2 regions of the Arenibacter sp. S6351L genome follow, and region 2 is predicted to be linked to the other one. Evidence: riboswitches for the same ligand, from Rfam matches in the RefSeq annotation. Region 2 holds a riboswitch; the other holds the start of a gene.
What was found. Region 2 has a riboswitch for thiamine pyrophosphate ahead of pnuC (nicotinamide riboside transporter PnuC). Riboswitches for the same ligand answer to the same signal wherever they lie in the genome.

Region 1 (15,275 bases), on a different contig from region 2:
TGTCCCGAATGTTTTAATCAAGAATTAAAATTGACCTTTTATCAAAGACATACCTATGGCCGATTATACGACAGGACCACTATGGACATCACCCACGAAATTAAATGCAAAAAATGCAATTCCATGATCTATCCGGTAACCTGGACGGAGGACATAGAACGCGTTTATGACTACTACCAAAAAATGATTGCCCCAGACCGCGCCTCCATACGTTTTACCACCCTTTTTTATGTTTTAACACTACTACTTATAATAGTAGTTGCAGCCGGGGTATATATTATCATGGAAGGGATTATTTAATATTGCCCTTAATTTTTTCCGCTATTTCCGTAAAATCCTTAGGCGTCAAAGAAGCCTTATTTTGAAAAGTGGCATCCCTCATTCCATTCAAAGGAATTAAATGTACGTGTACATGGGGAACCTCCAAGCCTATAACAGTTAGCCCTACCCTATTACAAGGTACGCTCGCTTCTATGGCCAAGCCTATTTTTCGGGAAAAGGCCATAAGCCCCAAATAGGTTTCCTCATCCAGGTCCAAAAGTTTATCCACCTCTTTTTTTGGGACACATAAAGTATGCCCCAAGGCATTGGGATTAATATCCAAAAAGGCATAATAATTGTCGTCCTCAGCAATTTTATAGGACGGAATTTCTCCGTTAATGATCTTTGTAAATATTGATGACATTTCTCTGAAATTAAATCTAATTAAAAGATAGGACAAATATTTTAAACCATGTGCCCAAACCTATACTTTGTCTTCTTCAAACAACCCAACTACCAATACTGAAACCAAATGCAACCGCCTTAAAAATAAAGGCCTAAATTGAATAAATCAATTGAGGCCCTTTCGTATTTTTTAAAATGATCTATCTGGAGATTTCCAAAATTTCAAATTTTAATGTTCCGTTGGGAACGGTGATTTCTGCAGTTTCCCCTACTTTTTTACCCAACAGCCCCTTGCCTATAGGCGAACTCACAGAAATTTTTGCCGTCTTTAGATCAGCTTCACTTTCTGCCACTAGGGTATATTTCATTTCCATTCCGTTATTCATGTTCTTCAATTTAACGGTAGATAACACCAACACCTTGGAAGTGTCCAGTTGCGATTCATCTATTAACCTTGCATTGGCCAAAGTCTCTTCCATCTTGGAAATTTTCATCTCCAACAAACCTTGTGCCTCTTTTGCGGCATCATACTCGGCATTTTCCGACAAATCCCCTTTATCCCTGGCCTCACCAATTGCTTGCGAAGCTTTTGGACGCTCAACATCCTTTAGATAATTAAGTTCATCTCTCAATTTTTTTAGCCCCTCTGCTGTATAATAAGATACCTTACTCATAAGTTCTACATTAAATAAATAGGAAAATCCTCTTTTTTTAAAGAGGATTTAAGACAAATATACATAAATTTTGTTCAATTTTGTTTAAGTTATTTAAATAGGCACAGCCGCATGAAACGCATATTCGGATTATTACTTTTCTTTTTATTATTGTCCTGCGACAAGAACTCAACCAATAGAAATCCGTACCTACAAGAAATTAGCTTTAGGTTTGATCTTAATCTAAACCTACCACTATACAGCGCGTTGACCAATACAGGTAGCGCCGTATATGTGGGAAACGCCGCAGTAGGTACCAGAGGTTCATTTGTCATCAATACCGGATTTAATTCCTTTATGGCCTGGGAAGCCAGCTGCCCCAACCATGCCCCAAATAACTGTTCCACAATGTCCTTAAATGGACAATTGGTTACCTGCTCCTGCGAAGGTTATGAATACAATTTGTTTACAGGGCAACTAATGAACAGGCCGGACGACGGCAAGAGTTATCACGACCTGCTTTTTTACCGGGCTACCTATAGTGGCAATTCCGTGATCATCTCCAATTAACGCCCCTTATATCTGACCTAAGATTCTGTCCATTATCCAACTGGTATGCAATCCCGACTTTCCAGTTGAAGGATGCTCCCTGTTTTCCAACAAATGCGCCCGTAAGTTTTCTACATGAAACTGCTGCACGTGCTTAGGGTGATCAATAAAGAGATTTTGAGTACCATTTTCATTGCTTAGAGTGATATCCCCTTCATCAAACACTGGAAAGGATATTTTGCCAGTACTGCCTATAATCTCCACCATATCCACTCTTTCCGAGGTGCCAAAATTCCAACTGCCTTCCCCAGTAACTCCATTTTTGTAAATCCAACAAGCGGCGATAGCATCTTTTGCGGTATACAGTCCTTGTTGATTGGTGCTGACCCCAAAGGCATTTTCAACATCCCCAAGATAAAACGAAAACAAGTCCAACCCATGGCTGGCCAAATCATCAAAATAACCCCCGGGTGCAATTTCACCATCGGTCCTCCAATTGTATGTTTTTTCCAGATCTTCAGTACTTGGAGACTTGGACAGATGCCACCGGATATGTCTTGTTTCCCCAATCTCACCATTGTCCATCCATTCCTTTATTTTCAGAAACCTTGGCAAGGAGCGCCTATAATAAGCCACAAAAAGAGGCAATTTTTTTTCTTTAAAAACATTGTATATCTCCAAGCTGTCCGCATAACTTGGCGCCATGGGTTTCTCCACACAACAAGGCTTGCCGGCTTCGGCCACCATTAAGGCATAATGTTTATGGGTATCCGGGGGTGTGGCAATATAAATTGCATCTACTTCTGGATCCATTATCAAATCCTCCGCTTTGGAATAATATTTGGGGACACCATGTCTTTTTGCATAGTCCTTCGCCTTTTCTTCATCCCTACGCATTACAGCTATCAATTCAAAATCTTTGGTCTGTTGATAAGGTGGTCCACTTTTTACTTCAGTAACCGCTCCACAACCAATTATTCCCCATCGCAGTGGTTTCGTGTAACTTGTTTTGTTCATTATCTAAAATTTATAGGTTTTGGCTATCTACTTGAGTCACAAAAATAACGGTTAAAAAATGAATTAAACAGCACAAAATCTAGGATTCTCCATAATGCCCTGAAAATTTTTCAAAAATTTTGAAAGATAAAATCGAAATGAATATTGTTCCAATAAAATCTTGAAAAATGCAAGTTTGATTATCCGGTATTCAGGACAACACATTGTGTTTTTTCTATACAGAACATTCCTAACTTCACAATTCTTAACTCTACGTAATGGTATTTTACCAATACTTAAAGTTATCTCTAAATTTTGGCAGATAAAATTGGAAAATGACATAGTTTTTAAATAGTTTTATAAAAAAACGGTGTAGCATTAACAATACTGTAATGTACTCCTCAATAATTTAAGAACTCTATTTTATAATCATTGACCACATTCCAATTTATAGTATCACCGTTAAAACCTTAATTATATGAAAGCAAAAATTATTTGTACGTTTCTTATAGTGAATTTTATTGCGTTAAACATGTATGCACAAGACCCAGTACTTAAAAGTGCTTTTAACGGAAAAAATCTCAAAGGATGGATTGTTCCTGAAAACAACATATGGTGGACCGTGGAAAACGGAATACTACAGGCCAAAAGTGGTCCTGATAAAAAGGGCTCTATTTTATGGACCGAAAAGGAATATACCGATTTCGTAATTGAAACCGACTTCAGATATGATGAAGGAACCGTTGATACGGGGATTTTCCTCAGAAACGACAAAGAACAGATACAAATGGGGATTTCGGGCTCTTTAAAGCGTGATATGACCGGCTCCCCCTACATTGTAGGAAAAAAGTATCCCGTAGAAGCCCAAAACGTCAAGGAAATCCTAAAGCCCAACGACTGGAATACCATAAAAGTGATAGCCATTGCCGGGTATTACGAAGTTTGGCTCAACAACAAACATGTTATGAGCTACACTTCCGACAGTTATGTTAAAACGGGACCCATAGGGTTGCAACTACACCCCAATACCGAGATGACCGCCAGCTTCCGAAACATTAAAATTGGAAAAATGTAGTGGAATTATAATCTCTTGAAACAAATTAATCCAATTCAATATAGATCAACAAGAATGAACACAACAACATTACTTCTTAAATCGGGTTTAAGCAGTGTTATAGCCCTAGTCTTTATGGTATCCTGCAAGCAGGCCAAGTCGGACAAAACGGTCGAGGCCGACATTCAACCCAAGACAGAAAAAAGAATAAAACTGGTCCGCAACGACCAAGAGAGAAAGGTAGATGTATTTATTGATGGTAATCTATTTACCTCCTATATCTATCCTACCAACATTAAAAAACCGGTACTATACCCTTTAATTACCCCTAAGGGCACCAAGATTACCAGAAAATATCCCTTGGAACCGTCTGTGGGGGAAAGGGTGGACCATCCGCATCACGTAGGAGTTTGGTTTAATTACGGTGATGTTAACGGATTGGATTTTTGGAACAATTCGGATTCCATCAAAGTAGAAAAGAGAGGAAGTTACGGCACCATTCTTCACAAGGAAATACTGGGTATCGAAGACGGCAATGAGGAAGCAAGCCTAAAGGTGGCCATGGATTGGGTTTCTAACGAAGGAAAGGTATTGTTAAAAGAAAACACCACTTTTATTTTTAGAGGCGATCACGATGAATATTCCATAGATCGTATCACCAACCTGTCTGCTCCCAACGAAAAAGTAATTTTTAAGGACAATAAGGAAGGCGTCTTGGGCATACGGGTTACTCGCGAATTGGAGCACCCCTCCAACAAGCCCGATATTTTTACCGATTCCAATGGAATCCCTACCGGTGTCCCTGTCTTAAACAATGAAGGCGTAAACGGAAATTACATTAACAGCGAGAATATTGAAGGGGACGACTGTTGGGGAAAACGATCCAATTGGGTGAATTTAAGATCGAACATTGGGGACGAAAAAATATCCCTGGCAATATTGGACCATACTTCCAATGCCGGCTATCCTACCTATTGGCATACTCGGGGCTATGGCCTTTTTGCAGCCAATCCCTTAGGACAGGAAGTCTTTAGTGATGGAAAGGAAACTTTGAACCTAAGCCTGGACAAAGGGGAGGATGTAACCTTTAAACATCGGATTGTAGTAGCAAGCAAGAATTTGGGAAAGGCAGAGCTAGATTCGGAGTTCGCCAATTTTTCAAAGCAGTAAACATTATTCCAAATAACTTATTAATACAGAATTTATTAAAACATAATTATGGACAACAGAAGAGACTTTATTAAAAAAACTACCCTTGCCAGTACCGGCGTTGTTGTTGGTGCATCTGCCTTTTCCGCAAAATCTTACGGGAACATTATGGGTGCCAATGACCGCGTGGTCCTCGGATCTATTGGTGTCAGGGGTCGTGGAAGTAATTTGTTGGAAAATTTTTCCGAGATGTACAATGATGGAGTACGAATTAAAACCGTTTGTGATGTTGACTCTGCTGTTTTGGGCGACAATGTAAAAATGGCTACCAAAAACCAAAAAGGTAACAAACCAGGTACCGAGGAAGATATGCGCCGTGTTTTTGAGGACAAGGAAATAGACGCTGTAGTAGTAGCAGTTCCCAATCATTGGCATGCACTGGCCACCATCTGGGCCTGCCAGGCCGGAAAACATGTGTATGTTGAAAAACCTAGTTCCCATAATGTATGGGAAGGAAGAAAAATGGTAGAGGCCGCACGAAAATATAATCGGGTTGTCCAAGTAGGTTTCCAAAACAGATCCATAAGCAATGTAATGCAGGCCATGGATTTCTTGCATCGTGGGGGTATTGGAGAGGTATTTTTATCCAGAGGCACCTGTTTTAAGCCTAGGGATTCCTTTGGGATTTCTCCAGACAGTGTTTCACCATCAACCTTGAACTACGATCTTTGGCTGGGTCCGGCAACCTATAGGCCTTATAATGAAAAAAAGGGACACTATAATTGGCATTGGCACTGGGACACCGGCAATGGCGACACAGGCAACCAAGGGCCACATCAATTTGATATAGCCCGATGGGGTCTTAATAAAAAGATACATCCGGTTAAGGTGCAGTCTATGGGAGGTATTTTTGGATTTACACCCCAGGAATGTTCACAAGAAACACCAAACACCCAAACTTCGGTATTTGAATATGAGGATGGAAAAATATTGGAATTTGAAACCCGTGGCAGGTATACCAACCATGAGGCCAATTTAGGCATTAAGATTGGGAATATGTTTTACGGAACAGAAGGATGGATGGAAGTAAACGGCTCTACCTGGAAAGCATACAGAGGCAAGGAAACAGAACCTTTTGCAGGTTCTGAAATGGCCGGAAGCGCTGCCGTTGGTGGCGACACCTCATTTTTGACCGCCCCTGACAGCAAGGGACATTATGGAAACTTTATAGACGGGGTTCGCTCAGGAAACCACCATGATTTAAATTGCGATATTGAGACAGGTCATATGTCCACCGTACTGCCATTGATAGCAAATATTGCGTTGAGGGTCGGGGAAACCTTAAAATTTAATGGGGAGTTCGAAAAATTCATAAACAATGAAGAAGCTGACCTTTTGCTTACCAGAAAGTACAGATATCCCTATATAGTGCCGGAGAAAGTATAATCTTCTAACCGAAGAATTAGTTCTCCTAAACTGCACAGTTTTAATATTAGGAATATAAAAACAAACCCCTATGTTGGCCTAATGAGCCAACATAGGGGTTTTTAAGTTACAGAATAAAACGGTAACGCGTACTTAAAAACTTATGGATGCCCCAAGTAGGAAATTGATCCCTGCCTGCGGATAGTAACCGGCCCCTTCATAGGTGGTAACGGTCCCAGGCACTGAATAATCGTCATCAAAAGTATAAAAGTATCCATTGGACACATATACGGCATCAAATATATTATTGACCAATCCTGATAAAACTATGCTCTTTACAAAACCGTTGGTATTGATTTCATACTGCACATTAAAATCGGTTTGCGAATACGAATCCAACTTAGATCCTTCAGAATCTATATTACCCATATATTGTTCTCCAACAAACTTGGTCAACAAGCTAAATTGAACATTTTCCTTAGGCTGATAAGTTAAAACGTTTCCAACGATAATATCTGGCGAAAAGGAAATATGGGTATCTCCAAGTTCTTGCAGTTCACCATCCCGTTGAAACACAAAATCCCTGTTTCTGTTTCTGCTCAATGCCACATTGGGCCGTATTTTAAATTGATTCCCCAAGGCTATGGTAGCATCCACTTCCAAACCTAAGCGGTAACTGTCCCCAACATTGGCACGCAAAGGAGCTCCAACATCATTTAATTCACCAGTGAGCACCAATTGGTCCTTATACCCCATAAAGTACACATTGGTATTCAACTGTACATCTGGAGTAATATAGCGCCATCCCAACTCATAATCGTTTAACTTTTCAGGCTTGGGGCTACCACTTTCATAATCATTTCTGTTAGGTTCACGATTGGCCCTGGCATAAGAGAGGTAAAAATTATTATTCATGTTCAGATCATAGGTAATCCCAAGCTTGGGGTTGAAAAAATTAAAGGTATCATCAACAAGTCCTGTGTCTTCGCCATTAGCCTTATACCCTATGGTCCTAAACTGTAGATCTCCATAAGCACTCCATTGGTCGCTAAACTTATAATTGGCCTTGGCAAAAAGATTTAGGTCCGTTTTGGTGGAACTGTCATCATAATATCTGTCTTCATAATCTTTATTGTTGGAAAAACGCGCCCAAATAATTTCCCCAAAATGGCTTCCTTCATATTTGTTCCAACCTCCTCCAAGAATTAAATTTAAACTCTCTTTATCATAATTGGCAGAAAACGTGGTTCCGTAAAAATCATTGACCAGCCAGCGTCTTCTTATTAGATCGGTCTTATCCACTTCTTCCCCATCAACCATTATTGGCTCAATGCCATAGGTACTAAAGTCATCGTCTTCCTTATACTGTTCAAAAAACCCTCTTCCTTTCGTAAAATGGAATGCCAGATTGGTATTCCAATTATTGGCAATTTGTTCGTTCCAATGCAATTGAAAATGATTTTGCCTATAATTATCCACTTCGTTGTCATAAAACTGGGTATTTCCATTTTCATCGGTATAGATTCCCGCGGAATTGAAAGTCCTGTCAGATGCCAAAGTTTCGGCATCTATACCGTTCCAAGCCTGATAGGTAATTTCATGACCCCCGAACAATAATGCCTTGACCAATGTATTGTCGTCAACATATGACCCTTGCAAAAAGTAGGAATCCAATTCTGAAGAAGCCCTATCAATGTAACCGTCAGAGGTTATTCTAGACAAACGTCCGGCAATCTCTACATGATCGTTTAATAAGCCGGTACTAAATTTTAGATTATTTCTAAGTGTGCCAAAACTGCCTATGGAAGACGAAATCTGACCAAAGGCCTCATTGGAAACGGCATCGGTCAACAAATTTAAACTTGCTCCAAAGGCTCCTGACCCATTTGTTGATGTTCCTACCCCACGTTGCAATTGCAAACTTTCCGTGGAAGAGGCGAAGTCGGGCATGTTTACCCAAAACGAACCATGCGATTCGGCATCGTTGTAGGGAATCCCATTAATGGTAACATTAACCCGTGTACCATCACTACCACGAACTCTAATACCTGTGTAACCAACACCTGCCCCGGCATCGGAAGTGGTAACCACAGCTGGCATAAAATTCATTAGGATAGGAATATCCTGTCCTAAATTTCTGGGTTTGATCTGTTCTTTGGTGAGGTTGGTAAAGGTTACCGGAGATTGCTTGGTAACCCTAACGGCAGATACCAATACCTCATCCAAGGCAATTTCTTTTCCTTCCAAAGAATCTTTGGGTTTCTCTTGGCCAATCGCCAAAAGCGTAGTCGCTACGATAGCGACCGTTGTGAACATAGTTTTCATCCGTAATACATTTGTTACGAATAAAAGGGGCTATTATTCTTGTTAAAAATTGATTTTTGTTTTTTCCGATTACAAAATTGTATCGAAAATAAAACGTTGGAAATTCCAAAACGCGATTTTCGCATCCCTTGGCAGCATTACCTGCCCAGGTTCCTTGGGTATAATCTCAGCCTGACCTAACAAGCACCCCTTTGAGACGGGCGCAAATTTACGTACGGCCAATCTAATTTCATAATAAAAAGAGATAAATAATTAACTATAATTTATAGACCAATGGGCCTTGAAATACGTAAATTAGAATAACAGCCGTAAAAACTGGAATTATTAATGAATAAAACAAAGAACAAATTCACCTTTAAAATTATGTTCAGCTATCTTATGCTTGGGATATTGACCCTAGTTGTGGCCTATTTTATATTTTCAGAAATAAAGGTATTTGTATCTACGGACGCGGCAACGGAAAACGATGCCAAATTACTAAAAACAGGCTCCCTACTTACAGAACTATATGAAGCGGAAAGTCTTTCCAAGCTGGCACTCCAAAAAAAGACTCCAAAAAGTTTTACGGCCTATGCCCAAAAGATAGATTCCATCTTTATCACCATAGACTCCCTTAAACTACTTACGGTCAATGACTACCAAAAGGAAATGTTGGACAGCGTACAGGGGCTTCTTAAAAAAAAGGTTTTCAACAGCAATGAACTTCTTCGATTGAAAAGAAAAAGCGAAGCCAACAATTCTATAGACAATGCCCTAAAGGAATTTAGCAAAATTGAGGAGTCTCTTGGAAAAATTACGCCGGAAAGCCTTAATCCCAATTATTTGGACCTACCTCCTGATGCGCAGAATACCATAAAAAAATGGGCCGAATACCTTAGCGAAAACGTCCCAAAAGACACCAGCAACATTCCCGTTTCACAACGGGTAGATTCGGTCTTAACGGTATCCAAATCACTTTTGGCCGAGGCCAAACAGAGCAATACCAAAGCCCTACGCTCGGTAGCGCAGAAAGAATTGCAATTAAGTAGGGCCGATCTGGAAATTTCACAACAGCTGCGAAGTATTATTTCTGCCTTTGAACAGGAAGTAATAACAAAATCCTATAATGACAACCTAAAAAAGCAAACTGCCCTAAAACGAAGCCTACGTGTGGCCGGTTTTGCCAGCTTGCTGGGCATAGCGATTGTGGGTCTCTTTACTTTTTTGATTACCAAAGATTATTGGAAGGTACAACTGTACAGACAGCAGCTGGAGAAAGAAAAGAAATTTTCCGAATCCCTTTTAAAAAGTCGGGAACAATTAATCTCTACTGTTAGCCATGACCTGCGCACCCCCCTAAATACAATAACCGGTTATTCCGAACTAATGGAAAACACTGGGCTCACAGGCAAACAGGTATCCTATTTAAAAAATGTAAAATCCGCTTCAAAATATGTGGATAGCCTTGTAAACGATCTATTGGATTTTTCCAAATTGGAGGCAGGAAAAATCAAGATAGACCAAACGGCATTTATTCTTTCCGATCTTATCAGGGAAACTGCCGAAAACCTCAAGGAAATACATTTAACAAAACCCATAGAACTCCAGCTAAAAATAGACAGGCAATTGGATAATCCCGTTTTGGGAGATCCATTTAGGATAAGACAAATTTTGACCAACCTAATGGGCAATGCCTATAAATTCACCAATGAAGGTTTCATAAAAGTTGAAGCCAAGGTAATAAGCGAGGCAAACGGAAACTACATAACCTTAATTGAGGTCACAGATTCTGGTATAGGCATTAAAAAAGAAAAACAAGAGCACATTTTTAAAGAGTTCACCCAGGCGGAGGACCATACGGATAAAAAATATGGTGGTTATGGACTAGGCCTTACCATTTCCAAGAAACTCACCGAACTCTTGGGTGGAAAAATTAGTCTCCGTAGCGAGGAAAATAAAGGAAGTACATTTTCAGTTGAAATTCCTCTCGAGATATCAAAAAAACCTTTGAATTCTCCCAAGAAAATTGAAATCAATCCAAAAGTTGAGTTGTCCCTCCTTATCATAGATGATGATCCTGCCATGCTAAAACTATTAAAGGAAGTCTGTGATCATTTGGGATTCTCTGCCCATACCTACAATAATTTTTATGAAGTTTCAAAAACAGGAATACTTAAGTACAACATGGTCCTGACCGATATTCAAATGCCGAATATCACCGGTTTTGAAGTGTTGAGCAATCTACAAAACGGCACATATTCACATTATGCCGGGCAACCCATAGTAGCCATGACCGGGCGAAAGGATTTAAAAAGAGAGCAGTATATTGAAGCAGGTTTTTCAGATATCCTGCAGAAACCTTTTACCAAAGATATGTTCCTGGAAGTATTGACCAACTTGTTCCCCCAGGCAGTTCATAAAGAAACTGAAACTAAAATGAAACCTATTATCGCCTCTGGCTCCAACTTATTCCACTTGGGGGTTATCTCCTCTTTTCTAGGGGATGATGAGGAGGGTATCGCCGAAGTTTTACAGACCTTTATTACCGACACCAAAACCAATATGGAAAGATTGAAAAAGGCTGTAGATGACTTGGACATTAAGAAAGTGAATGTTGTGTCTCATAGGATGCTACCCATGTTCCGTCAATTAAATAGTACGGAAATAGTTCCTATTCTAGAACAAATGGAGATTTTGGAAATTGACCAATGGGAACCAAAGGTTTTAAAACAAACTTACAGGGACCTCCAAAATAAGTCTACTGTTTTGATCCTGGCCATTAAATCGTATTTGGCTACAAGTCCAAATTATAGTGATTAATTTTATTGTAAAGCGTTTTCCTTGTGATCTGCAGCAATTTGGCCGCTTTGGACTTATTAAAATTTGATTGTTTTAAGGCCTTTACTATTTGTTCCTTCTCATAATCGGCCTTGGAAAAGTTATCGACTTTAACATTGCTTTCCTTACTCCGATATACTTCTTTGGGCAAGGCCCCTTTCTCCACCTTATCCCCGCTGGTCAACAAAACTGCCCTTTTAATCACATTCTGTAATTCCCGTAGATTTCCCGGCCAGTGATACTGCTTAAATATATCCTCCACATCCTCCGAAAAACCTTCTACTTTTTTTCCTAGGGAGCGGTTGGCTTTTCGCAAAAAGAAATCAGCAAAAAGTGGCAGGTCTTCAAAGCGTTCCTCCAAGGACGGAATTTCCACAGAAAATTCGTTGATCCTATGAAAAAGATCTTCCCTAAAACTACCATTTTCAACGGCCTCAGTAAGGTCTTCGTTAGTGGCCGTTACAATTCGGATATCTACCTCTATCTCCTTATTGCTGCCTACTCTTTTAATTTTTCTTTCCTGTAAGGCCCTTAACAACTGTATCTGATTTTCATAAGAAAGGTTCCCTATTTCGTCTAAAAATAAGGTACCGCCATTTGCAGCTTCAAAATGCCCCTTCTTATCCTCCACTGCTCCCGTAAAACTACCTTTAACATGCCCAAAAAATTCACTGGTTGCTATTTCTTTGGGGATGGCTCCGCAATCTACAGCCACAAAACTGTGTTCTTTACGCTTACTATTATCGTGTATTGCCCTTGCAGTTACCTCTTTCCCTGTCCCACTTTCGCCGGTAATTAAAACGGACATGTCCGTTGGGGCCACCAGCTTAATATACTCGTGTAATTTTTTGGAAGCCTCACTTATTCCAATAACGACCCTATTGTCCTGGGGCTCAACTACCGTATTTTCAAACTCATGGCTTTCCTTTTGCTCACTATCCAATTGCCGCTTGTTCTCCTGGTTTAAGGCACTTTTGATCTGCATTAAAATTTCCTCAGGAGTAAAAGGTTTGGAAATATAGTCATAGGCACCTTTTTTCATGGCTTCCACGGCAGAACCTACTTCAGCATAACCGGTCATCACAATAACCTGTGTCTTTGGATTTACCCCCTTGATATCGGATAACAATTGCAGCCCATCATAATTGGGGAGACGCAAATCTGTCAATACTAGATTATAGGTGGTTGCCTTGAATTTGGTCTTGGCATCCTGGGCTGTAAAACTAACGTCGACATCGTATCCGTTTCTAATCAAAAACTTTTGGAGCATTTGACAAAAAGCGGCGTCATCTTCAATGATAAGGAGTTTGGGCATACCTTTCTATTACAATTTACTATGGATAGTAAAAATACCATAAGAAAGTTAGTTGCCTTTAAAAATTTTCATAAAAAAAGAGGGGGATTGTATAAAACAATCCCCCTCTTACCAAACCAACTTGATACAAAACAAATAATTCAAGTTTTCCTATAGTTCTATCCAATTACCGTCCTTATCGGCATACAAAGTACCTGTAGTACCGTCCTCCAAGGTTACTTCCAATTTATATTGCTCTTGCTTATTTACATAAGCCTTGCTGATACTACCGGAAGGATAGTCATTAGAAACCGCTGTTGAAACCGCTTCTGGTAAATCACTTGTTTCTATTTCAGAGAAGTCGTCCTGAGCTATTGCGGTTTGTGTAGTTTCTAGGGCTACATCTTCACCTTGGGCAAATGCGGTTAGACTTCCGAATGATAATACTGCTACAAAAAATAATTTTTTCATGATTTTCATTTTAATAGTTAAACTTGTTATACCTATTGAAAATATGATACCAAAATTCAACCAACGCCAGATATAAATGTAAATGACTGTCAATGTGAGTGTTATTGAAATTTTATAAAAAATTGAACTGTGTATTTTTGGGTATCCAACTCTTTTAATGGGTAAAAACTAAACACTTCTTCCCATGTATCCTTTTTATATTCCAAAAACAAATTCCGTATTACCTAATAATTAATTGTGTAAAGCTCCTAATCAAATGATTATTCTATTAATTGAGTACCATACTTCACCTTTTAAAGGTCAGAAACAAAAAAATGGGATCGTTTAAACGATCCCATTATCATTGGACGCACCAATAATATCAAAATAAGCGCATCCTATCTTTCTATCCAATCCCCATCCTTATCCGCATATATGGTACCGCTATTACCTTCCTTCAAAATTATATCCAACCTAAATTGTTGGGAATTGTTTACATATGCTTTATTGATCACCGCAGATGGATAATAAGTGTCTATTGCCTTGGTCACAGCTTCGGGTAATTCTGCTGCCCCTATTTCCGAGAACTTATCTTGGGCAACGCTTATTTCCGTAACCACCCCCTTTACTGCTTTGTTCTCCTGTGCACAGGCGGTTAAACTGGTTATTGATAATGCAATTCCAAAAAATAACTTTCTCATGATTCTAATTTTAATATTTATTACCATTATCAATGGAAAAACGATACCGAAATCGATAATAAACTTTATTAACTTGATTATCAATAACTTAATGTATTCTTGCTATTGCACTGAAACTGTGTAATAATGGGTATTAAGGGTTTCAATTGTGTTAAAATTACACACTGTGACCACAGTTCGGGGAGACGGTTCTAACTTGAAAATCCATAAAAAGTAACAATTGTAGCATCAGTTATACACCTCTATCACTAAGACACCAATAATAAAATTGGAGGCCACTCCCCTATAGAAACTAATAAGGGCTACCATGCGGTAGCCCTGCTAATTCAAATTCATATATAACTTACTTTGCCAATATATTACATGTCAATCCAGTTGCCTTCAGCATCGGCGTACAATTCGGAGTTTGTTCCATCGGAAAAAGTAACCTCCAATTTATATTCAGCTTCCTCATTTACATACGCCTTGTTTATTACGGCTCCAGCATGATCTTTCTCCAAAGCCTTTGTAATTGTGTCCGGCAATTGATCAAGGTCTATTTCAGTAAAATCTTGAGCAATAATTACTTCCATAATTCCATCATGAAATATAGGAGGAGATGCCAAAACTGGACTTAAACTTCCCATGGCCATCGCTGTAGCGAAAACCAAGCTTTTCATATCATTTTTCATATCTCTAATATTTTGTGTGAATACTAATTTTTTCTCACAGAACATAGAAGGAAAATTGTGCCAACGTATACATTTAAATAATTTCATTTTCAATTCATTGATAATCAATTGTTTAAATTATTTTTTGTATCTATAAGTAATGTATAAATATGTATAGCACCACAAAAAGTGTATAAAAATTATACACTTTTTGGGTACAATACCTTATATATCTGTTTGAAATGGAAAATCAGCCAGACAAAAAAAGTGGATGATAATCCAAAATGTTGACCACAAATCTATTTTACCTGATGCGCAGGTTTTAGTAGGTCGTTTACTGTTTTTACCGGATTGAAGGTCACCAAGGGAACTTCTACAAAAATGGTATTCCAGAAGGCCATGGCACCGTTCCATAGACCCGGTAGCTCCAAAGCCTTTAAATCCTTGCCTTCTTTGGTCTTTTGCGTAATAAATCCTTGTTTGGTATCTACAAAATTGAGTAAATTAAATTTCTCTCCCTTATAATTTCTAACCCCACAGACCAAA
Region 2 (15,275 bases):
ATTGTGCCAATTTGCCAATTTGTCTTGACTTATCGATAATCCATTTTGTTCTTTTGAGCCTATGTTTTTCGAACCTTAAAAAAGCATGTTCATAATTTGAAATCTCGGACATACTTTTTGCAATTATTACCGCATCTTCTATAGCTTGGCGTGCCCCTTGCCCCATATTGGGTGTTGTAGCATGGGCAGCGTCCCCAATCAGTACGATACGTCCAAAAGCAAAATGGTTCAATGGTATTATATCACATATATCATTCTGAATTAAGTTGGCATTAATGGATGCCTTTAGAATTTTAGGTATGTGCCAATGGTATTTTTTAAATCGATTGTAGATATCCACAACTTGATAGGACTTAAAATGAGGCTCCTCAGCGGCTGCATTGACGCAGGCAAACCAATACAGGTAATTATCTGCAAGGGGCACTATACCGAACCTACCATTTGCGCCCCAAGTTTCTGATGCTTCGTTTACTAGCAGCTGGGGATTTTTAATGATTGCTCTCCAACAGGTATATCCCGAATATCTGATTTTGGCGTCAGGGACCAGCTGTTGCCTTATAACGGAGTGTATGCCGTCTGCAACAATAACATAGTTGGAAAGATATGTGCTTCCATCTTCAAATTTTAGTTTAACAGCAAAATCCGTACTCTCAAAAGATTCTATTCGTTTGCCCAAGTGAATTGTTGACGGATCAAGTTTTGATAATAATAACTGATGTAGGGTGGCCCTATGTATTGAAAAAGTTCTACTGCCTAATTCCTTATCGAAATTTGTTTTTGAGATTATTTTTCCAAATGGATCATAAATGGAAAAAGAGGGCAAAAGTTTACCTTGACCTAAAACCTCTTCATATATGCCAAGTGCCTTAAAAGCCTTCATGGCATTTAGTCCCAACCCTAATCCTGCCCCTACAGGCTCTATTTTATTGGTTGCTTCAAAAATTTGAGTCTTAATTCCGATTCTGTTGAGTGCTATAGCGGTGGTAAGTCCGGCTATACCTGCTCCTATAATTGTTACTGTTTGATGTTCCATAGTGAATGCAAATTTGGGTTACTTCCGTAAAACATATCTTTACATATGTTAAAAAACACCTCCCTTACTGCGAACTGTTTTATTGTTGAAGTCGTAGACAATTAAGGGTGAACTTAAAAATTACCGAAAGACTTGCTGAATATTATGCGGTATAAAGGCATTCTACAAAAAAGTAGCTATCCATAAATAAATTGTGTAGCTGCTGTTTATATGGTTGGAAGCTAGAGAATGGCAACATTGGTATAGTAATCGCCGTGAAATAGGAAGAAGGAGCACCAAGTTCAAAAAATGATCGGTTGTGGAATAAGTACCGTATGGAATTCCGGTTAAGTGGGATATATCATTTTTATAAGCACTATTGAATACCGGCCCTAATTCTACTAATACTAACCTGGGTAGTGCCTAGGTAGGAAGCTATGTAATGAAGAGGGCATCTGTTCATAATCCCGGGGTATTTTTTTTCCATGATTTCATAACGCTCTTTCATACTGTAGAATCGAAGGCTTGCTATACGTTGTTGTTCTTCCAGTAAGGCCAATCCCATGAGTTTTCTCGCATTATGTTCCAAAGCATGGTACTTTGCACATAGTTTTTCAAAATCAGCTGACAAAAAATGAAATATTTCTGAATCCTCAATTAATTGGATGCCTTTATCACTCGGAAGCCCGGTCAATAAACTTGGAACTGCCCCAATAAATTGGCCGTCTATTGCAAAATAATCTGTTACATCTTTATCATCATGAAAGTAAAATGCACGTGCCAATCCGCGTTGAACAAAAAACATGGATTTGGCATACTTACCAATTTCCAATAAAGCTGTATTTTTTGGAATTAGGTCATATGAAATGATTTTTTCAAAATCCTCAATAACATCATTTTTTAATGGTGAAAGCGAGTGAAACAAACTGATTATTGGATTGGGATTCATAGGGCAATGATTTAGGTTTAGCATTTAAAATGTATTATTTGCAAAAACTGTTTCAAATTATTTGTTATTAGTAATACTCTACTGATAATTGTTACATTCCCTGGAATAGAATGTTGAAGTTTGTTAAGGATGCCGCACGTTTCTAGATTGTAATATTACCTTTAATTTTACTTGTGTTCTAAAGGAAGCCCAAAGGAGGAAGTCCATCTATATTTTATAAGTGAGGGCTCTGCAAAGTGTATTAGCTTGGTTTTGGGGGTAGGGGGGGGTACAGTATGGTCCTGTTTCTGCCCTTTATTTACCGATTATAATACCATACTCTGCTGGTATGACCACTCCAGAAAATCCATTTGTAAACCCATAGAATATTACCAAAATAGTTATTAATCCCATAATTAAAATAAGGTAAGATTGTTTCCTTGGTTCAACTCCGAGTATATTCCATTTCATTTTTTTGCTATGGATAGCCGAAACATGAAGGAAAAATGAAATCATGGCAAGACCATAATATGGTATGAAAAATATATTTACAGGGAATACATTTAGACCTGCTGCTCCAAAATAAAAGTTAGTATCCAAATTTAAAAATAGTCTCCCAAATAGTACGGCACTTGAATGTATCAATAAGAAAAATGCGAGGTAAAGCCCAGTCCAAATTTTCGATTTTTCAAAAAAGTCGGAGACCTTTTTTCGTTTTTTTAGGAAAAGTTTTACTCCTGAAAAAATTTGAACTACAATTGTGGCAAGTAGGATAGTTTCAGCGATGGGATTTCGATAAACCACCCTTAGATGATTCATCATTTCAATATGGGCATTTGCTCCGTAAAGACCAAATAAATGATTAAATAGATGCGTTCCCACGAAAATTGAAATTATAATTCCAGAATAATAATGTAGTTTTTTTATGTTCATATTATTGGGTTGTGGCAAACAACAGTCTATCGGAATAATTTTAGAATTATTATTACTGTTTTTTACTGTGAAAATAGCACAAGTAAAGTAGTAAAATGCAAATTTGTGACAATGCCAAAGCAAAGCATTTAACATAGGTTAAATTGTGTTGAATACTTATCTTTTAAATATGTTATCTAATTAGTTTTATTGGGGTTTTGTCATTTTGAAAAGAATAAAATCAGTCATTATTGGTTGAATTCCACTCATTCTGAATTCAGTGGCTATTTGTGCTCTATGATAATTTGAATGATTGATAATTTGGAACAAAATATCCAAAACACTGTTCTGGAAATATTTGCCGTTTGTAGTCTTCCAGTCAATCAACTGATCTAACTTGTATATGGACAGTATTTCTATGGATTGGTCAAAGTTTAACCTTTCGTACCCTTCCAAATCAGAGACTTCATGTATTGTCCATGCGTCAAACAATTCTGTATTGTTCAAATTAAATTTAGCATTCCAGATTTGATGGACATTTATAATATGGCTGATAAGCTTAATGGTTTTTGCGGAAATTTGGCTATGATTTTCGGTTATTGCCGAAATAATAGCATTATTTTGATGGTTGGTGTATTGAAATAGCTCCTGGACAAAGGGTTTCATTGGACAATAATTAAACATATAAACGATTTGATTTTCGAACCTATATTTTTTGTGTTTCCAAAACCTTATTTTAATCGTGATATTACTAAGGTGCTGACATCTCTTTTAAGGGATTCCTTCTTAATATTTGCAAATGGATAGAACTAAATTAGTAAAAGAAAATATAATAAAAGGTAATCTTCAGGATTTTGAGAGTACCCGGAAAACACAGAAATAATCAAGTCGGCTATCTGTGGTTTTGTTTGGCAGCAAAATTTATGGACTGAAGACTACAATTCTAAAATTCCCGAAGAAATTAATTAATAGGTAGCCTAACCATACTTTATAAAAACTTGTGATTGAAATATCTTTTCTTTTTACGGTGCTCTTAATTATGGAACACAATTTTTTTGATGGGTATAACTGAGTTTTTTTGTTTCCAATGTGCATTGTAACCGGGTACTTGTGCGGAGGACATCACAAAACAGGAATTATTAAATATGGGCAATTCGTACCATTCTTACGCCAACTATGGCCCGTGTTTTTATACCTTAGCACTTTTAAGCCCATGAATATTGGCTTTGGCAAATCAACAACGCTATTTTGTTACCTATTAAATGGAGTAAATCTTCCGGATTGGATTTTAAAAAGGCGGTACTTTTTATGGTCATCAGCACCTTTTCATTTGCCTTGATGAATGTTTCCGTAAAATATTTGGCCCGTATCCCAACATTCCAAATTGTATTTTTTAGATGTTTTGGTTCGTTCGTATTGGCTACCACTTTTATTTTGGTCAAAGGGATTCCAATATTTGGTAACAAACGAAGATTAATGTTGTTAAGGGCTGGGCTCGGCTTAACGGCTATGAGTCTGTTCTTTCTTTCTCTAAAATACTTAAATGTAGGTACAGCAGTTTCATTACGCTATATAGCCCCTATTTTTGCCGCTATTTTTGCGGTTTTCCTGTTAAGGGAAAAGTTGAAAAATATTCAGTGGGTTTTCTTTCTTACGGCCTTTGCAGGGGTATTGGTTTTAAAAGGATTTGACGGCAACATTAATACCACAGGACTAACTTTAATTTTAACTGCTTCTGTTTTTAGTGGAATGGTCTACGTGGTTATTAGAAAAATTGGAGTTTCAGATCATCCTGCAGTTGTAGTAAATTATTTTATGTTTGTAGGAACCGTTATAGGCGGACTTTTGGCTATTGCCGTTTGGGTACGGCCCATGGGTTACGAATGGGTATTTTTAATCCTGTTGGGTGTCTTTGGTTTCATGGGGCAATTATATATGACCAAGGCATTTCAAATTGCAAAAACAAACCTTGTTGCCCCATTAAAATATATTGAAGTGATTTTTACAATTTCCATTGGTGTTTTATGGTTCAGTGAGGCGTATACTATTTATAGTTTCATAGGGCTATTTATGATCATTTCGGCTTTGGTGTTGAATACTTTGGTGAAGAAGGATTAAATATCCGCGTTTCGCAACCTTGATGATAGAAGTATATAGTTATACTTTCACTTACAAATGGGATTATCTAGCTTATGAGTCTTCTTTTTTAAATACATATCTAAAAATAGACTACAAATCGCAAATAAGTTTTAGCTTTGTTTTTGAAATGGGGTGCTTGCCATTAAGGGTGGGCTGAGATGATACCCAGGAGTTTTGGCTCCGAACCTGATCCGGATAATGCCGGCGTAGGGATTTTAGTTCGATGTTGCACCACTGCAAGTCGGTACTTTCTTCATCTTCCCATTTCATAAATAAAGTTAGGGAATCGATGGAGAATTTTTTTACACACCTTACATGGTTGCAGGCATTGGGAACAGTCCTTGGAGTAGCGCAAGTGCTTTTGGCAAGGAATAATAATATCCACAACTATTTATTTGGAATTGTTTCCATACTAATTGGCATTTGGGTACTATACCAAACTAAACTGTATGCGGATATTGTACTACATCTATACTATTTGTTCATGAGTATCTACGGTTGGCTTTATTGGAAGTATGGTAGGCAAAAAGAAGAAACCCCTATTACTTACTCGGAAAAAACAGAACAAATAAAGGCGGTTGGGATTGTGATTGCCTGTTTTGCTCTGATGGTCTATTGGTTAAGGTTTTATACCAATTCGGATGTCCCTATCTGGGATGCGGCTGTAAGTGCCTTTGCCTGGGCCGGAATGTGGCTCATGGCAAAAAGAAAGATGGAGAACTGGATCTACTTAAATATTAGTAATATTATTTCAATTCCCTTGCTCTTGTACAAAGAACTTTATATTTATGCGGGCTTGACCATTTTCTTGTTTATAGTGGGGACGTCGGGATATTTTAAATGGAGAAAATTAATTATAGATGACACAAGTGGACAACCTGCACAAGCTTAGAAGACTAAATTGGGGAGTTGATGTATTTCCACAAGATGTTTTGGATTGGATCAACAATGAAAACCTATGGAACATATGGGTTCCTAAAACTTATGGAGGTTTGGAACTATCCCTAACAGAGGGACTGTCCAGGCTTAGGGCATTGGCCAAGATTGATGCCAGCTTGGGATGGACCATCACCCTATGTAGCGGAGCCAATTATTTCATAGGTAACTTACAGCCGTCCAAGGCCCAGGAAATTTTTATGAAGGCAGGAGTCTCCCCTTGTTTGGGAGGAAGCGGAGGGGTTTTTGGTACGGCTGAAATGGTTGATGACCAATACAGAATTTCTGGAAAATGGCGCTATGCCACTGGCGCTCCCTACCTCACACATTTTACATTGAATGCGGAAATTTTGGAGAATGGTATCCAATTACGTAATGATGACGGGTCGCCAAGGGTACGGTCATTTGTGATTCCGAAAGATGCGGTGCAGATAATTGAAGACTGGAATACCATGGGCCTTCAAGCTACCGCCACCCATTCTTTTGCCGTTAAAGGTTATATGGCCCATAAGAGCTGTAGTTTCAGCTATAATGATCGCTATCTGCCTCACCCTATTTTTAAAATTCCCTTTGCTCTTTTTGCCGATTTAACACTTTGGATAAATTATATTGGTATAGCCGAACATTTATTGGAAGAAGCCCGTGCGGATATAGATAAAGGGAAGTTGAACGTTTTGGAAAATATTATTCTAGAGTCCGATCGTAAAATATTCCTATACGCCAGTGAAATTGAGAAAAGGATTATTGAAAAAAGAGATTTTGAGGAGGGTTATTTGGAAGGCATACACAATGTGGCTGTAATATCCGTGAAAGGAATTTCTAGGAATATAATAGAAATCTTCCCAAGTTTGGGTGTGAAGGCGAGTACAAAGGGCCATAAGTTAAACCAAATTTTCTGTGATTATTTTACGGCCACCCAACACCACATTTTTACAAAGTAGCTGAACTAGTTGTAACGAATATTCATGTTTCAAGGGTTTTGTGTGATTTTGAATATTATTTTAGAACTAATCCCATTAGTAATATAAATGTTTTGCCTAATTCTTTTGTAAAGCCACGAGTTCCTCCAAGGTTTCCTGAGCTTCTACATATTTTTTGTCGCTTTCAGACCGGTTGATGCTGGAAAGTGTGTGCCACTCCTTCATAAGTCCGTTGTATTTTTCTTGAAGCTTTTCTTCCTTGGATTTGTTTTTGAATATTCCGAACATGACTAATTTTTTAAGTGTTGAGTAATTTTAGAACTCATGGGATTGGTGTTGGAAAAAAAATAATCCACCAAACTACCTCTTTCGTCCACGAGATATTTTTGAAAATTCCATTTTACAGAAGAATTTTTAAGGCCATTTACAGCTTTGTTTGTAAGCCAACTGTATAAAGGATGTTGGTTTTTTCCTTTAACATCGATTTTTTCGGTTATTAGGAATTTTACCCCATAATTTACTTCACAAAATGTCTCAATTTCGGCAGCGGTGCCCGGTTCTTGGCCTCCAAATTGATTACAGGGCAATCCAATAACTACTAAATTGTTTTTATAAGAATCTTGTAGTTCCTGTAATTGCTTGTATTGGGGGGTAAAGCCACATTTTGAAGCCACATTTACAAATAGGATATGCGTGCCCTCAAAGTCTTTCAAATAAATGGGGCTGCCACTTAAGCTATTTATTTTGATATCATATATAGATTGCAAATCCATCTTTTCCTTGGGTTTGGAACTAGTGAATAAGGTTGCGGCAAATGTTTTGAGAGGATTCATACATTATATTTTAAACGTTACAATTCCATAGTCCATTTCAAATATTTGACCTGAGATCGAAGATGCTTTTTCAGACAATAGAAATTCGGCCATTTCCGCTACTTCCTTGGGGTTTAGGAAATTCTTTAAGGGATGACGCTCTTTAATATTTTCGATCATCTTCTCATTGCGCAGAAGTTTCGAAGCCAATTGGGTATCCGTAACAGTTGGTGCAATGGCATTAATACGTATGTTGGGTGCCAATTCCGCACCAAGGGATTTTACCAAACCTTCCACGCCGGATTTGGCTGCAGCAATACTGGCGTGGTAGGGCATTCCTAATTTGGAGGCCACAGTGCTAAAAAGTAAAATAGAGGGGCGATCAGCCTTTTTGAGCACATCCAAATACTTTTGCATGGCCTTTACGGCCCCAATAACATTGATTTCATAATCTTCCCTAAAGTCCTCTAAACTTAAACGTGCAAAAGGTTTTAAATTAATACTTCCGGGACAGTATACCAAGGCATCCATGGCCGTAATTTCCGGTAAATCGTCACTAAGAATATCAACATTATAATGTGTTAGGTTGGCGTGGGTATATTCGGGCGCCGACCTACTAAGGTTGATTACTTTATGGGAATCCACCATATTACCTACAATAGCCTTACCTATTCCTTTACTGCCTCCTACAATGACTATTGTCTTCATTTTTTTTAATGGTCTTAGATATTGGTAACCAAATGTTTGCCCTTTAACCTTTTTTCTACTTTACGTTTTATAGCGGTTAAACGCTTCATGATATCCATAATCTTATCATCCTTCTTACTTTTATAAATTTCATTCAAGCCCAAGATCAGTTCTTTTGCCTTTCTTGAAATTTCAATTCTGTCGCTTGTTGAAAGTGATCTTAATTTCCTTTGCTCAAATTCCAATGCTTCGTTGATGAGGTCCATAATTTTAGTGTTTAATGTAGTTTTGTAATTCTGCTATTTTTGATGGAGTATTAAATTTTCCTCCGTAATAGGAGGTTACGGTTGCGGATGTTTCATCTTTAATGCCCCTTGAAGACACACACAGGTGTTTGGCATCTATAATTACCGCAACGTCGTCAGTGCCCAAAATATCTTTCAAATCTTCTGCGATTTGATTGGTAAGGCGTTCCTGTACCTGTGGCCGTTTTGCGTAGTACTGTACAATTCTATTCAACTTGGACAAACCTATTACTTTCCCCGAGGAGATATAAGCTACATGGGCTTTCCCTATTATCGGTACAAAATGATGTTCGCAGTTGGAATAGAAGGAAATATTCTTTTCCACCAACATTTGATTGTACTGATATTTATTGTCGAATAATGCTATTTTTGGCTTGTTTGCCGGATTTAATCCAGAGAAAATCTCATCGATGTACATCTTGGCAACTCGCTCTGGAGTACCTTTCAGGGAATCGTCTGTAAGATCCAATCCCATTACGTCCATAATTTCCTCATATAATACGGCAATACGCTGTTTTTTCTCGGAGTCCGACAGTTTAAAGGCATCCGGTTTCATTGGGGTTTCCAAACCTGTATATAGATGGTCGTCACCAATTTCCCCATGGCTAAATCCATTTAATTTATGGCCATTCTTATTATTTGTAGTTAAGGTTTCTATGTTCATAAAATCTTTTTTATGTGCTGTACTTATGTACTCATACTATAAGTCAAAGCAACGTTATCGTTTTGAAATTGAGTTATTTGAAATCTGTTTTTGTCGAGAACATTTAAAGCGCCCTTGTTCAAAAGTCCTTAATTTTTGGTGCTTGGTGGCACGTCCTTGTACACGTTGGCGCCACATTTTAAAACTACTTGGTCTCATTTCCCGGCGCATAAGCTTAATGACTTCTTGTTCGGGCATAGAGAACTGATAGGTAATGGCTTCAAATGGGGTTCTGTCTTCCCATGCCATTTCAATAATACGGTCAATATCTTTTTCGCCTAAATTCATTTAAAATTTAAAAAATCATATTTAGATTCATATCTCGCTTTTAGTTTTATCAACTTATGTAGAAAAGGTTTACTATTATCAAAGCTTTCATCCTTTCTGAACCTGATAAATCGTCCTTGGGCATATAGACTGCTAAAGTCACCTTTATATATTACCAATTGATAATATGGAATTACCCAAGTGAAATTGGTAAATCCTTTAATTATTCCCACTAGTATTCCCAGGGGGCGCAATTCTATATTGGCATAAGTAGCATCAAAAATACTGTTGAGATAATCTTTCATATTTTCACTGGATTCCTCTATGACCATTTTTTTAGAAACCGTACCTTTCATTTTAATGGTTTTTATAAAGCTGAAAGGTTTCCCAACCAGATCGTTTATAAGTAGGGAAGTATCGTTATTTCTATGTGTGGTATCTATAATCATCTTTCTTCTGAACTCTTCTCAAAGTTACATAATGTTTAAGAGTTTTTAAAATAAGTTAAACAGTTTTGGATTCTATTTTCCTATGATGGTATAGGCTATGGTTATAGAAAATACTATTTGGAAACCAGTTTATTGATCAAGCCATTGAAAATAATGCCATGGAAGGGATACACGCTGTACCAATATAAACGGCCAGCGAGTCCCCTGGGCCTGAAGGTTGCTGTTTGTTTTAGAAGTCCTTTTTCAATTTTAAATTCGAGCCATGCCTCTCCCGGAAGTTTCATCTCGGCATATAACAAAAGTTTTTTTTCTTTTTTGTCACTGAAAATAACGCGCCAAAAGTCCAAGGCATCACCGGCATCCAATTCGGAAACATGGGTTCTTCCCCTACGTAGTCCAATACCCCCTGCCAATTTATCTAGATATCCTCTTATTTTCCAGAGTGAATTTCCGTAGTACCATCCGGTTGTACCACCAATAGACCAGATTTTGTTGATAGTAGCTTGCTCATTGTTGACTTTACGTTCTTTATAATCTTTGAAGCATCCGTATGTGGGAACATTGATGTATTTGTGCAGGTTATTCTTTAAGCGGCCGCTGCTAATCATGGAATCCTTCCAACTGGATACAATGCTGTTTTGCTCAATTTTTTCAAAAGCCAATTGCACGGCCTCTTTATAAGTTATAGGGTCTACATCCAGGAGTTGATTGATATTGCTGGGTTTCCCAACAATCTGGACGCCCATGCTATCCACTAATGTTGTTGCCAACTTGTAGGAGGTCGAGGTTACAAAATACAGCCAATACGAAGAAAGTTTTGGTGTCATGACCGGTACAGTTAGAATATAACGCTTTAACCCCCTTATTTTCGCAAACTCCAAGAGCATTTGTTTATAGGTCAATATTTCCGGCCCAAAAATGTCAAATGAGGTGTTATAAAGCTCTTCCCTTCCCTTTGCCCGTGATAAAAAGGCCAATACATCCCTTACCGCCAAGGGCTGTGTTTTGGTATTAAGCCATTTTGGCGCTACCATTACGGGGAGTTTTTCTACTAGATCTCTAATAATCTCAAAGGAAGAACTTCCCGATCCAACAATGATACCTGCCTTAAAAACGGTAAGTCCATAGGAATCCGAGGCTAAAATTTCTTCCACATTTTTTCTGGACTGTAAATGTTTGGAAAGTTGCTCTTCGTTTGTAATGCCACTTAAATAGATAACCTGCTTTAGGTTGGTAGTGGAAAAATAGGCTTTGAAATTGGCTGCACAAGCTGCTTCCAAGCGCTCAAAATTGTTGGAAGAGTTAGACATGGAGTGTATTAGATAATACGCCACATCTATATCTTTAGGAATGTATTTTAGGGTTTCTGGTTTTAAGAAATCGGCCTCTACAATACTAATATTTTCATCATCAAGGTAGTTTTTATCAGCTCTTAATGTGTCACGTACAGCACAGACCACATGATGCCCTTCGTTGGTTAAAATAGGGATCAATCGTTTGCCGATATACCCTGTGGCGCCTGTTACGAGAATTTTCATTTGTTATATAGTTAAGGATAAGTTGTTCAACTTCACTGTAACATTAAAATCCATTGAAGTTATTGATCTTAATGTTGTCGGCTTTTAAATCGAACATAAGATTATATAGGCCAAAAAAGGTCCTATTGATATAGATAAAATGTTTGGAACCTCTATTGCCGTTCATTTTGCGCAGTTCCGTACTCTTGGAGTAGCGCTGCCCCAGTTCCGTGATTTTTCCGAAAAATTCACCATCCGAAAAGTCGAAGGTTTCCACCTGAAACGGCTGGGTGAAAAGGCTTAGCAATTCATGGAACATTTTCGTGAAGAATTCTGTTTCCTCTTTTGAATCGTCTTCACGTAAAATTTCCAGTTCGTATAATTTGGAGACAAAGAATTTCTGGTCCGTAATATTTTCTGGTTTGGCCAGTTCAAAATATGGAACATAGAATTCATTGGGAATTATTTTCATGCAGCCAAAATCCAGGGCAATCAATTTACCTTCCTTGGACACCAAGAAATTTCCGGGATGTGGGTCTGCATGTACCTTTCTCAGCTTATGCATTTGAAACATATAAAAATCCCATAATGCCTGCCCTAGCTCATTGGCTTTTTCTTGATCGGTATTGTAGGCCGTAAACTCCGAAAGGTGTTCGCCTTGCATATAGTCCATGGTAATAATTCGATCGGAGGACAATTCTTCGTAATATTGAGGAAACAAAAGGTTGGGAATGCATGAGCAGGCTTTGGCAATTTCCTTGCTCTGTTCCATTTCCAACACATAATTTGTTTCCTCTTTTAACTTTCCTTCAACTTCCTTAAAGTACTTGTCCGAATCTTTGCCTTTTATGTTAAACATTTTAATTGCAATGGGTTTAACAAGGGCAAGGTCGGAGGCTATACTCTCGGCAACTCCAGGATATTGGATTTTCACAGCAAGTTTTTTCCCATATTTTGCTGCCTCATGGACCTGTCCAATACTGGCAGCGTTGACTGAAGTAGTGTTGAAGGAATCAAATAGTTCATTAGGCAGTTTGCCAAAATAATTTTTAAAGGTTTTAATGACCAATGGAGGCGATAATGGGGGAACGGAAAATTGGGCCAAAGAAAATTTTTCCACATATGCTTGGGGCATTATGCTTTTTTCCATACTCAACATTTGAGCTACTTTTAGAGCACTTCCTTTAAGCTGTTTAAGACTGTCATATATGTCCTCGGCATTGTTCTCGTTGAGCCGTGATCTTGCCTCAAGCTCAGTTTTTGTAAGTTTATCTCCATAGTACTTGAGATAGTTAACGCCAACTCTGGCGCCCGTGGATACTAATTTTGAGGCACGATGTATTTTTGAAACCGGTATATTGTCTATTGTTTTCATCCAATGTTTTTAATTCATGTTCATTTTTTCCTTGAAAATGAATTTTCCAAAGTCGAGCACACTTTTAAGAGGCGCAATGCTTAAAACATCAAAACTAGTGTTTACCGCTTTCTCTATAAATATGTCGGTCTTTTCAAAGGCCGCCGATGTGTCCTCCATCCAGAATTTCATGGTCAATAACAATTGTAACCAAGCCGATTCTTGTAACGCGCGCCTTTGAATTTTATCTATTTGCTCATGTTTTATGTCCAGGGTTTCTATGTCTAAATCCTCAATGTAGGAGGTAAAGGACTTTTTAAGTTCTGAAAGGACTGTTAGTCCTTTGAGGCCGTTTTTGTAGCGATGCAGTGAGTATGTTACATAACTCCTATTGGCCGTTAAATTTTCAAAAAAGGTGAAGTAAAAACTTAACAGTTTATTGCGCGCATCAAAGGATTTATAATCTTCGCTTTTATCCAAAACGGAAAGGGTGTTCTTAAAAAAAGCTTCGAAAATATGTTTTTCTAGGGCTTCAAACGAACCAAAAAAATCATAGAATTTAGACTCTTCAAAATTGTTGCCTTTTGCAAAAGCGTAAACCGATTTGGGGTTTTCATTATGTTCAAGGACATAATCCATATAAGATGAAATGATGTCGTTTTCTGTAATTGATTTCTTTTTTGCCATGACTTTAAATTGTATGGTACAAGATACAAAATGTTTAACGTTTTAGTTTAAATATTAAACAAAATTTAACTTGGATTTATGCTGTCCTTGCTTACAAAGCCTATAACGGCATTATTATTTGCATATAATTTTAGAACTCAATAAAAGCGCTACTATTTAAGGGAGGTGGGTTTACAATCTTGGATGTAAGTAGGATTCGCTGGGATTTCTTCCCAAACCGGTTTACGGAGTAATGATGGTACTCAGCTTGAAAAGAAGGTTCAAAAACTATTTAAGCCTTGGGTTGTCAAAGATTTTGGACCAATTGATCTATCTGGGAAAAGGCAACAACATTTTTGGGCAATTTTTTTTGATTTATTTCCTGGAGCATTTTCCCCGATATCCAAAGCTCGGAAGTAGTATTTTTCAGCAGCAAGTCATGAAAATCCTTTAGATATGGCATAATGTTTTCCTTGTCCGGTTGTACTGTGAAATAGGAAACGAATACAATATTATCATACAATCGTATTAAATCCTTCAAGCTAAATATAGGGATGCTTTGTCCAAGAAAAATGGCTTGATAGCCTTTGGACAGGACTTCATAATTAAGGAACATTAAGCCCAACTCGTGAATTTCGTTATCCGGAAGATACAGTACAAATGTTTTGGAGTTATTGGTGGGTGTGCTGAATTGCAACTTTTCGGTATTTACCAAGATCTTTTGTTTGATCAAGGCGCAAATAAAATGTTCATGGGAGGGCTTTATGGTGTCAGTTTGCCAAAGCAGTCCTACTTCGTTTAAAAAAGGAATAAAGTCTTCATAGAAGATTTCCCTAAACGACTTTTCCTTTAAAAGGGCATTATACGTTTTAAAAAATAGTGCCTGATCAAAATTCATCATGGACATTTTAAAGGAATTTAAAACATGTCCGTTATCGCTTTGTTCTGAAACCAAATTTCTAACAACGCTCGGAATTTTATCTTCCCCTAGCTGCGAGATCTTGGAAATCTTATAACCGTTATTGTACAGAAAAGTAACATTAAGAAGTTTTTGTAGGTTCTCAATATCATAACATCTTATGTTGGTGTCCGTTCTGTTAGGCTGAAAAAGATTGTAGCGCTTTTCCCATATTCTAATGGTATGGGCCTTTATACCAGAAAGATTCTCAAGGTCTTTAATGCTAAAGGTACTCTTAACGTTGTTCATTAATTTTTAAAAAAGGTTAAACAAAAATATCATTTTTATAGTTTATTTCAAAGTTTCTACAGACGTTTAATTTACGGGGTGCGGGCTTGTGATTTAATCATGAGGGAGTTACTTTCCTAAGGAATATTTCCTAAAAACAGACTATTCCAATATTTGTCATAGCCATGGCAAATCGTATCTTTATGGTTGAACAATTATGTATTGAAAGCATACAGCCAAATCATTTTCAATAATTTTAGGGAACTGCTTCACTTCTTAAAAAGCACCAATTTCTCTAAGGCCATTCTGATTGCCATTGCAGTTACGGTACCTATTTTACTTTCCATTAGATGGGGACATTTAGAAATTGGACTTGCGCTTTGCTTTGGGGCCTTTTGGAGTTCGCCCAGTGATGTGAGCGGCAATTTTCGCCACAAAACGTTTGGGATCTTATTTTCTGCAATATTGGTAATGGTGGTAAG

Region 1: it holds a riboswitch for thiamine pyrophosphate, as region 2 does, so the genes downstream of both, MWU82_RS07665 (TonB-dependent receptor) here and pnuC (nicotinamide riboside transporter PnuC) in region 2, are expected to answer to the same signal.

Annotation. Positions count from the first base shown of each region.
Region 1 covers NZ_JALKBB010000007.1:39,357-54,631, reverse strand. The annotation lists gene MWU82_RS07705 (hypothetical protein) at 1-300, shown strand, start outside; gene MWU82_RS07700 (HIT family protein) at 293-685, opposite strand; gene greA (transcription elongation factor GreA) at 867-1,340, opposite strand; gene MWU82_RS07690 (hypothetical protein) at 1,452-1,889, shown strand; gene MWU82_RS07685 (Gfo/Idh/MocA family oxidoreductase) at 1,896-2,885, opposite strand; gene MWU82_RS07680 (DUF1080 domain-containing protein) at 3,343-3,939, shown strand; gene MWU82_RS07675 (PmoA family protein) at 3,994-5,088, shown strand; gene MWU82_RS07670 (Gfo/Idh/MocA family oxidoreductase) at 5,137-6,513, shown strand; gene MWU82_RS07665 (TonB-dependent receptor) at 6,646-8,817, opposite strand; TPP riboswitch at 8,925-9,019, opposite strand; gene MWU82_RS07660 (ATP-binding protein) at 9,145-11,616, shown strand; gene MWU82_RS07655 (sigma-54 dependent transcriptional regulator) at 11,591-12,949, opposite strand; gene MWU82_RS07650 (hypothetical protein) at 13,100-13,399, opposite strand; gene MWU82_RS07645 (hypothetical protein) at 13,777-14,079, opposite strand; gene MWU82_RS07640 (hypothetical protein) at 14,439-14,750, opposite strand; gene MWU82_RS07635 (DUF4301 family protein) at 15,029-15,275, opposite strand, start outside.
Region 2 covers NZ_JALKBB010000018.1:4,828-20,102, forward strand. The annotation lists gene MWU82_RS14660 (FAD-dependent monooxygenase) at 1-1,033, opposite strand, end outside; gene MWU82_RS14665 (Crp/Fnr family transcriptional regulator) at 1,389-1,961, opposite strand; gene MWU82_RS14670 (hypothetical protein) at 2,256-2,873, opposite strand; gene MWU82_RS14675 (DinB family protein) at 3,060-3,518, opposite strand; gene MWU82_RS14680 (DMT family transporter) at 4,101-4,970, shown strand; TPP riboswitch at 5,110-5,221, shown strand; gene pnuC (nicotinamide riboside transporter PnuC) at 5,281-5,883, shown strand; gene MWU82_RS14690 (acyl-CoA dehydrogenase) at 5,852-6,868, shown strand; gene MWU82_RS14695 (Lacal_2735 family protein) at 6,965-7,135, opposite strand; gene MWU82_RS14700 (glutathione peroxidase) at 7,138-7,680, opposite strand; gene MWU82_RS14705 (SDR family oxidoreductase) at 7,684-8,367, opposite strand; gene MWU82_RS14710 (hypothetical protein) at 8,382-8,612, opposite strand; gene folE (GTP cyclohydrolase I FolE) at 8,617-9,315, opposite strand; gene MWU82_RS14720 (TIGR03643 family protein) at 9,370-9,642, opposite strand; gene MWU82_RS14725 (hypothetical protein) at 9,639-10,070, opposite strand; gene MWU82_RS14730 (SDR family oxidoreductase) at 10,184-11,608, opposite strand; gene MWU82_RS14735 (AarF/UbiB family protein) at 11,652-12,962, opposite strand; gene MWU82_RS14740 (TetR family transcriptional regulator C-terminal domain-containing protein) at 12,972-13,628, opposite strand; gene MWU82_RS14745 (MerR family transcriptional regulator) at 13,915-14,814, opposite strand; gene MWU82_RS14750 (FUSC family membrane protein) at 15,016-15,275, shown strand, end outside.